DNA from 3 places in the Rummeliibacillus sp. NPDC094406 genome. Region 2 is predicted to be linked to each of the others. Evidence: predicted binding sites of a transcription regulator. Region 2 holds the regulator's gene; each other region holds the start of a gene.
What was found. The regulator LexA, encoded in region 2, represses DNA repair genes until DNA is damaged. The targets are predictions, from matches to a motif close to CGAACATATGTTCG.

Region 1 (3,294 bases), on a different contig from region 2:
AATTAGCAGCTAAATCTTCTGTGGTATGATCAAAAGTTGCTTCATGAATGACGATATCTGCATTATGGCTTAGTGTAATAGCATTCTCACAATAGCGTGTATCACCTAAAATTGCGACTGTAAATCCACTTTTCGGTGATTCTGTGACTTCTTCACTGCGGATAATTGTACCGTCATCTAATGTTACATCCATGCCATTTTTTAATTTCCCTAATAATGGACCTTTTGGAACACCAAATGCTCTAGCCTTTTCAATTTGTAAAGCGCCTGGTAATGGCTTTTGTTCAAGACGATAGCCAAAGCATGGGACAACATGTTGCAGAGGCATTGCTGTCACTTTAAAATCTTCATCTTCAAAGATGACTCCTTCTTCAACTTCAACAAATTCGATTGTATAGTTTAGATGTGTTTGTGATGTTTGTAAGGTAAGTTGAATCCATTCTTTCAATCCTTTAGGTCCATAAATTGTTAATGGCTTTTCCCCACCTAAAAATGAGCGAGAGCCTAGTAAACCCGGTAATCCGTATATATGATCCCCATGTAAATGTGTGATAAAAATTTTTTCTAATTTTCGAGGTTTGATTGTTGTATGTAAAATTTGATGTTGTGTTGCTTCTCCACAATCAAATAACCATATTGTGCCTCTCTCATCTAATAATTTTAGAGCTAATGAGCTTGTATTTCGCGATTTAGAAGGCATCCCTGCACCTGTACCTAAAAATTGAATATGCAATTGTTCTCCTCCTAACGTTTATGATCATCCAAAAAATCTTTGCTAAAACTTGTTTGTGATTCGTAAGTTTTTTTCTTCACATCTTTGATCCCTTTTGTAATAATATCTTTGCCAAATTTGTGTTGTAATTGTTCAACAATTTTCAATACTGGCTCTTCTTTTACGTATTTTTCAAAAGTAAAGATGGATAATTGCTCCGCTGTTTCTTTTTTGTCCGCAACATTGCTGACGGTTACGCCAAGTAATCGCACTGGTGAACCATTCCAATGCTTTTCGGTTAGAGTTATTGCAATTGATTCAATCTCTTCTTTTTTATAAATTGCATTTGAAATTGTTTTACTTCTACTGCTATTATGCCAATCTGCATCACGAATCATAATTGAAACAGTATGCCCTGCTAGATTTTTTGCATCCAATCGTTTTGCTACTTTTTCGCAAAGCTTTTGAATTGCACTTTCCAACTCTGAAAATTCAACCAAATCAACCGGAAAAGTCATCGAATTTCCAATCGATTTTGTATCATATATTGAGTTTGGATCAACATCCCGATGATCGATACCATTTGCACGATTTTTTAGGCGAAGTCCATTTTTTCCAAGATTCGATTTGATTACATAATCCTCTATATTTGCAAGGTTCCCAATTGTGAGAACTCCTATTCCCTCAAGTTTTTTTGCCGTACTTTCCCCTACTCCATGCATTTCAATAACCGGTAAATGCCATAGTATTTTCGAAACATCTCTTTTTCTTAGAATTGTAATACCCATTGGCTTTTTCATATCAGAAGCAGTTTTTGCAAGGAATTTATTTGGGGCAATACCTATAGAGCAAGGTAAATCTAATTCGCTTAAAATACGAGTTTGGATTGATTCTGCAAGTTCAATTGCTTCTTCTCCATGTACAATATCTGATACATCCATATAACCTTCATCGATGGAAACAGGTTCAACAAGATCCGTATATGTGCGTAATATTGCGAACATTGCCTTTGAAGCATTACGATAGCGTTCAAAATTTGGCGCCATAAGGATAAGTTCTGGACATTTACGTTTTGCTTCCCAAACAGCCATCGTTGTATAAACGCCCTTTGCCCTTGCCTCATAAGAACAAGTGACAAGAATCCCCCTGCGTTCTTTTGGATTTCCTGCAATAGCAAGTGCCTTTCCCTTCAGCTCGGGATTATGTGCCTGTTCAACTGAAGCATAAAAACAGTTCATATCAATATGAAATAAAATTCTCCCTTGAGCAGCCATATCTTCCCCTCCCCTAATCGACCAAACGTTCTCCTTTAGTATAACAAAAATATTCGTAAGACTAAATATTCAATAATTCCATAGAAATTAAAAAAGTATTGCTAACTTACAGTAATATCCATTAAAATATTAAGAATATTTCGAAAGGTGGTAAATATATATGTTAGAAGTCTCTGATGATCTTATTTTAAGACCTGTAAATCCACAAGATGCAAAGGCATTATTTTCATTAACAGAAAAGGATCGAGCATATTTAAGAGAATGGCTTCCATGGGTGGATGGCACAAAGACGGTAGAAGATACACTAAACTATATTACTTTTAGTCAAAAAGGTGAAAAAGATGGAACATTATTAAACTTGGCTATTGTTTGGAAAGGAAAGGTCGTTGGAATCACCGGTTTCAACAACATTGATCGTATAAACCGTTTCGCTGCTATAGGCTATTGGTTAGGTAGCGAATATCAAGGAAATGGGATCATGACAAAAGCCGTTCATGCTTTAACTGAATACGCTTTTAAAGAACTGTTCATGAATAAAGTTGAAATACGTGCTGCCATTGAAAATAAAAAAAGTAGAAGTATCCCTGAACGGCTAGGCTATGTTCATGAAGGTACACTTCGGAGCAATGAATGGCTTTATGACCATTATGTTGACCATGCGGTTTATGGAATATTGGCTGATGAATGGCATAAATAATGCACCTAAGTTTTGAGTAATTATGAAAATGATTCAAATACATTATCCAATAACTTTTTCATATTATTTCAATCCAATATATACCATATCATTCCATTTAAGTTATACTATATTTATCGTTCAAGTCATTTTTTTCTACTTAATGGGGGTGTTTTTATGAATCGTCACCATGCAGGGATCATTGTGGGGGCTGTTTTATTTTTAGTAGTTGCAATGGGAATTGGTCGTTTTTCGTTTACACCAATTTTACCTTTTCTACGTGAAGCTGAGGGATTGTCTGTTGAAAAAGGTGGATGGTTAGCTTCAGCAAATTATATTGGTTATTTTGTAGGTGCTTTATGGGCAGGCTTTATCGTAAAAAATCAGAAAAAAAAGCTTTACATGAATGGTTGGATTTGTGTTATTTCCATATTGGGGATGGGTATTGTAAACAACTTTTATGTATGGTTATTTTTACGATTAATTAATGGAATTACCGGAGGAATTATATTTGTATTAACTTCTAGTATGTTATTGGATTACTTGGCTCGGCATTTTCTAGCTAAATGGTCTGGTTATGTTTTTAGCGGTATTGGAGTTGGCATTGCTTTATCAGGAATCTTGGTACCATT
Region 2 (3,294 bases):
TAGAAACTATACCTAAAGTGTGAAGAACATTTTTACCTTGATAATCACCAGCAATTACTTTATTTTTTGCGCCCAATATTATAACCACCTTTCCAATATATAGTATAATAACAAATAGAAGGTATGGATAGATTTTTTTGAAAATGGAGTTCCTTCTATTATAATTGTTAAAATTAGTTTTCAGTGGATTGACCACAAAATGACCACAAAAGCCACAAAATGACCACGAATATGAAACAAGATAAAAAACAATAAATACACATTTGCGATAAAACAAGCATTTATGATATGTTAAATACAAGTAGATTATCCGTGTTTAATAAAATTTGAAATGGAAGGTTTAATATTTCTCGGACCAAAATAATTTATATATTGTATAAATCAGACCAAAATCAGACCAAAATGACACCATTTATTAAATATCGATATAGCTACAAAATCTATAAAATCAGCCATTAAACAATGATAAGTATCTATAAATAACCTTTGTTTATAATCCGTACGCAAGTACACCAATGGGAACGTGACCAATACATGAAAATGTATTAAGATATAAAGCGTTGGGGCTCTAAGCCTCAACGCTTTTTCTTTTTCCACGGGAATTTTACGATTAATGCATCTGGTATACAAGGAAAAATATTAATGGGAGTTTTAGGTGAGGGAAATAGCCGTATACTTGCAGAATTGGGAATTGGAACAATTTATGAAGCACGTATCATCGGTCGTATTTTAGAGCATGAAAAGTGTATAAAACGACCGTATTGCATTTTGATCAATCATACTTTTGGCGGTACCATTCAAGCTGTTCATATTGAATGCTTATCAAAAAATTATTTAGTCTTAAAACGTAAAAATCAAATAACGCAAAATAAAAAAGCATTCAAATCTATCTTATTAGAATAGATTTGGATACTTTTTCATATGATTGATTAGTGAACGTTACGATATAAACCAACCACTTTCCCAAGAACAGAGACACTTTCTACAATAATCGGGTCCATTGAAGAGTTTTCTGGTTGGAGTCGGAAAAAACCATCTTCTTTATAGAAGCGTTTTACAGTAGCTTCATTTTCTTCTGTCATAGCGACAATAACATCACCATTATTGGCTGTTGCTTGTTGTTTTACTATGACATAATCGCCGTCTAAAATACCGGCCTCGATCATAGATTCGCCCATGATTTCAAGCATGAAAATATGATCATCTGAAGTTCCATAATAGTTTGGAATAGGGAAATATTCTTCTATATTTTCAATAGCTGTAATCGGCAGACCAGCAGTAACTTTTCCAACTAGTGGAACATGCATTACACCTTGTTTTGAAATATTATCTTGATCCAAAATTTCTATTGCACGAGGTTTTGTTGGATCGCGACGAATAAGTCCTTTGCTTTCAAGTCTATTTAAATGTCCGTGGACAGTAGAACTTGATGCTAATCCTACAGCTTCGCCAATCTCTCGGACGGAAGGTGGGTATCCTTTTGAACGAACTTCTTCTTTAATAAATTCAAGTATATCTTCTTGTCTTTTCGATACTTTTTTCAATCCATTCACCTCTTATCTTAGTATTCTTCTAATTGTTAAATTTAGTATAGCATTACCGAACAAAAAATGCAAACGTAGGTTCGAAAAAGTGTTTGACAAAAAACAAGTGTTCGGTTTATATTGAGAACATACATTCCGAACAAACATTCGATGGAAGGAAGATTCATATGAACTGGGTTAATAGAAATCAAAATGCAGCATTACTAATCATATTCGTAACAATTGGTATGATCATTCTTTTTATATCAAATAGAGATACGACAAAATATACTAATATTGAAATACAAGAAGGAGATACACTATGGGCATTATCCGATCAATACAAAGGTGATTTATCAAATGACGAGTGGGTACGCTTAGTGAAAAATGAAAACAATATGTTTGACGATAAAATAATAGCTGGTCATACTTTAATTATTCCAGATTATAAAAAATCAATTTCAAAAGATGAAGGAATAGAATTGGCGAGTGACAGAAAATGATGAATAATAAGGCAGTATTGTATTGTCGTGTAAGCACAGAAAAGGAAACACAAGATACATCAATAGAAAGACAAGAGATTGAACTAAGAGACTTTGCAAAATCAGAAGGATATGAAGTAGCAGAAGTATTTACGGACAGACATAGTGGTTATGATATTGATCGTGAAGGTTTATTAGATTTACTAGAGTTTATGAAGGAATATCACATTTTCACCTTATTTGTTCAAGATGAGACACGTTTAGGACGTGGTAATGGACGAATGGCCGTTTTGCATTTATTGCAAAAGATGAATGTTGATATATTTACCTTAAGTGATTCCGGCAATATTAAGTTGAATGATATGGATACTATGTTGCTTGAAATTTTAGCTCTTGTAGAGGAGTATCAACGAAAATTACATAATGCGAAAATACGCCGAGGTATGAAAAGAGCTGTTCAAAATGGATACAGACCCGAAAATAATTTGAAGGATCGAGGTAATCCGGAAGGCAGAGACCGGATAGATGTGCCTATTGAACAAATAATTAGCTTAAGACAAAAAGGCATGACCTTTGAAGAAATAACTTCAACTTTAAATGGCTTAGGTTTTCAAATTAGTAAAGCAACTGTTCACAGACGTTTTAAAGAATATGAAGAAGAACAGGATAAATAAGTTTTCAGTTCATTTAATATTTCACAATGTTTAATATCTACCATTAAGAAAAGGCGTTCTTAAATTTGATTGATATTCGAAAGGAATTGTTATTGTGCCAGAGATTACACAAAGCGTAAGAAAGCTTTGTGCACTTAATGCTAGCGCTTTAGAGAAAAATTCGACAATATCCAATAACATAGCTTTAAGAAAAAGCAGTTGTATTCCATGCTATGGAGTACAACTGTTTTTTATCATCGAAAGACTTTCTTCATATAAGATGTCTAATCCTACCTTTAAATTATCTAATGATGCATATGAGTAGGACATTCTAATGTGATTTGTATCTTCTGCATCATAGATGAAACCAGGATTAATCAGTACATTTCTTTTTAGAAGTTTTAAGAAAAAATCTTTTGTCACAATAGATTCATTAAATCTTAGCCAAATATAAAATCCCCCTTGAGGACTTTCCCATGTAGCGATCGAGCTGAATTGTTCAGTAAGAATATTTTCAACAAATTTAGCACGAACCTTTAAATGATCTCGTAGTTCGATTAAATGATTCTCATATAAATCTGATGCAAGCCAATATGTAACAATCTCTTGTGAAATCGCGCTTGATCCATTTATTTG
Region 3 (3,294 bases), 420 kb from region 2:
ATTACATCTCGAATTTTCTTTTGAATCGTTTTTGGTGTAATACCATGTTCTTTATTGTAAGCCATTTGTATTTCTCGACGACGGTTTGTTTCCTCAATTGCCTTCGTCATGGAATCCGTCATACGATCTGCGTACATAACGACATGTCCATTGGCATTACGAGCCGCACGTCCAATTGTTTGAATTAGTGAACGTTCAGATCGTAAAAAACCTTCCTTATCTGCATCTAAAATTGTCACTAGCGAAACCTCTGGAATATCTAATCCCTCACGCAATAAATTGATACCAATTAAGACATCATACGTACCTATGCGTAATTCCCGAATGATTTCGATACGTTCTAACGTTTTAACTTCAGAGTGCAAATACTGAACTTTAATGCCTATTTCTTTTAAGTAATCGGTTAAATCCTCTGACATTTTCTTCGTTAAAGTCGTTACTAGTACACGTTCATTACGTTCTACGCGTAATTGAATTTCATCAATTAAGTTATCAATTTGTCCTTCAATTGGACGCACTTCAATTTCAGGATCCAATAAACCTGTCGGACGAATAATTTGTTCAACCGCTTCAGGTGTATGTTCCAGTTCATAAGGACCTGGTGTTGCCGAAACATAAATGGCGTTATGAATATGTTTCTCAAATTCTTCAAATTTTAACGGTCTATTATCAAGTGCAGATGGTAAACGGAAACCATGTTCTACTAAGACATTTTTTCGTGCTTGGTCACCGTTATACATCCCACGAATTTGTGGCAATGTAACATGACTTTCATCCACTATTAACAAAAAGTCTTCAGGGAAATAATCCAGCAAGGTGTATGGGGTTACTCCTGGTGGACGTAGGGTCATAGGACGTGAATAGTTTTCAATACCAGAGCAGAAGCCCATTTCTTTCATCATTTCTAAATCATAATTCGTTCGTTGTTCTAATCGTTGTGCTTCTAAAAGTTTATCTTCTGAGCGAAGCTGTTTTAATCTATCTTGCAATTCTTCTTCAATCATTTCGATTGCTTTTAACATTTTTTCCTCACGTGTTACGAAGTGAGAAGCTGGGAAGATTGCTATATGCTCACGTTCACCTAATATCTCGCCTGTGAGGGCATCAACTTCACGAATACGATCTACTTCATCACCAAAGAACTCAATACGAATACAGCGTTCATCACGAGATGCTGGGAAAATTTCAACCACATCTCCACGTACTCTAAACTTACCACGAGTAAAATTAATGTCGTTTCGTTCATATTGGATATCCACTAATTTTCGCAATAACTGATTACGCTCAATTTCCATACCAGTTCGAATGGATACAACCATTTCTCGATATTCCTCTGGATTACCTAAACCATAAATACAAGAAACAGATGCGATGATAATTACATCATCCCGTTCAAACAAAGAAGATGTTGCAGAATGTCGTAGCTTATCAATCTCGTCATTAATACTGGAGTCTTTTTCAATATAAGTATCTGTTTGTGGCACATACGCTTCTGGCTGATAGTAATCATAGTAACTAACAAAATACTCAACTGCATTATTTGGGAAAAATTCTTTGAATTCACTGTATAGTTGTCCTGCAAGTGTCTTATTATGAGCAATTACAAGTGTTGGCTTTTTTACTTCTTTAATCACATTAGAAACGGTGAATGTTTTTCCTGTTCCTGTTGCCCCAAGTAATGTTTGATGTTGCTTACCTTGTTTTACACCTTCAACAAGTTCTTGAATAGCGGTTGGTTGGTCTCCGCTGGGCTTGTAGGGTGAATGCAAATCAAATTCCTGCTCCATTATTTTGTCCTCCTCGTTCGTCGCAATCTAGTAGCTATATTTTAACATAGCTGTTAGAAAATATCGAGAAAAACGCGAACGTACGTTTTAGATAGTTGTAATAAAAAAACCGCTCTAATTGAACGGTATTTGATCTTCCGAATGAGTATAGTCCTCTACCATTTCTGTTAGCAATTTCTTGACTTGTACTCTTTTCAATATAAGTCATTTTAGTTGCTAGTCCTTGGGAGATTTTGCGAAAAAGATAAATTAAAAAAACAGTTGATTAAAAATTTTTTGGTCCAATCAAACTGCTCGTTTAGTCCAGGCAAACGATTAATTTTGCCAACGAAATGATCATTTTTGTCATTTTTCTATTCTAAATACTTTTTGATAGTATAGAAAAAACATCATGAATATGCAAATTTTTTACTTTCTCATAACATTTCAGGAAAGAAAGCGGGTGTTGTTATACACAATTTACACATTAATTTTTCACTATTGGTATCGTCATTCGAAACAATACTTTGATCGCAAAGGAGGAACTAAAATGAACTACAGAATGGTTAGTCTTTATGATTTTTGTTTGACGCCTAATATTTGTATGTTAAAACCTATGATAATTGATGGACATAATTACTCGTTAGTCTTGGAATTAGAAAAAAGATATGTAGTGCCATGTACAGTAACACGTTTGATGAATCGCATTTGTGCATCATTAGGAACTACTTTAGACGTCACTTTAAATTATTCCAATAGTATTTTTAGAGAGGTAAATGTAAATTCAAGTAAGGAAGAAAATATGATTAAACTTCCCATTGTTTTGTCTGTTCTTAATAAGCCGTATATTTTCTTTCCAACTGCATCTCCTAAAAAGAATCATAATACGTGGATTCTGTGGCAAAACTTTAGAGGGCATTCATTAATCGGTAAACAAGGTATAGGCCTACATTTTAAAAACGATGTGTATACAGAAGAGCAGATTAGTTTCACAACCCTTTCAAGACAGCAATACTATGCATCCATTTTATACTTCCGTCATATGGATAATATGCTACAGCAACACTATGCTGAAAGTGTACTTGCTACTGTTCGCAATGAGTTATTTCTTGTGCCTTAGCTAAATAATAAGACAGTAAATCTTCTACATGGTTCCGTAGCCGAATATTAGAATATCGCCGACAATCTTGTGCACGTTGACGTACGAAAATGTATTCCGAAAATAAATCGTCCCGCTCACCACGAAATACCTGTAACTGATTTTGACGTAAATAGCGTTTAGCCCCTGCTAATTCTTTTTGAACAAATGATATAGTCTGTTCGACCAATTTAATATATGGTTGTTTTAGTTTAAAAGTGCCTTGTTCAAACGCCTGACAGTCTCTTTGTAGAATTTGTAAAACCATTGGTAAGTAAATGACCTGTTCTAGCATTTGGATTGCTTCCTTTGATAAATTCAACATCATTCCACCTCCAAATTAAGAACAAATGTTCTGATTTAATTTTACAATGGAGTCACGCTTTTGAC

Region 1: a site for LexA is predicted at 2,005-2,018, ahead of ACIQ4I_RS08775 (DNA polymerase IV). Genes of this name have one in related genera too.
Region 3: a site for LexA is predicted at 1,863-1,876, ahead of uvrB (excinuclease ABC subunit UvrB). Genes of this name have one in related genera too.

Annotation. Positions count from the first base shown of each region.
Region 1 covers NZ_JBIWGZ010000003.1:81,932-85,225, forward strand. Annotated here, with positions in the region: gene rnz (ribonuclease Z) at 1-733, opposite strand, end outside; gene ACIQ4I_RS08775 (DNA polymerase IV) at 745-1,986, opposite strand; gene ACIQ4I_RS08780 (GNAT family N-acetyltransferase) at 2,147-2,683, shown strand; gene ACIQ4I_RS08785 (YbfB/YjiJ family MFS transporter) at 2,840-3,294, shown strand, end outside.
Region 2 covers NZ_JBIWGZ010000002.1:139,401-142,694, reverse strand. Annotated here, with positions in the region: gene ACIQ4I_RS05435 (hypothetical protein) at 1-76, opposite strand, end outside; gene ACIQ4I_RS05430 (hypothetical protein) at 643-903, shown strand; gene lexA (transcriptional repressor LexA) at 930-1,544, opposite strand; gene yneA (cell division suppressor protein YneA) at 1,712-2,026, shown strand; gene ACIQ4I_RS05415 (YneB family resolvase-like protein) at 2,023-2,679, shown strand; gene ACIQ4I_RS05410 (aminotransferase-like domain-containing protein) at 2,890-3,273, opposite strand.
Region 3 covers NZ_JBIWGZ010000002.1:563,059-566,352, forward strand. Annotated here, with positions in the region: gene uvrB (excinuclease ABC subunit UvrB) at 1-1,787, opposite strand, end outside; gene ACIQ4I_RS07535 (competence protein ComK) at 2,317-2,886, shown strand; gene ACIQ4I_RS07540 (YhjD family protein) at 2,852-3,229, opposite strand.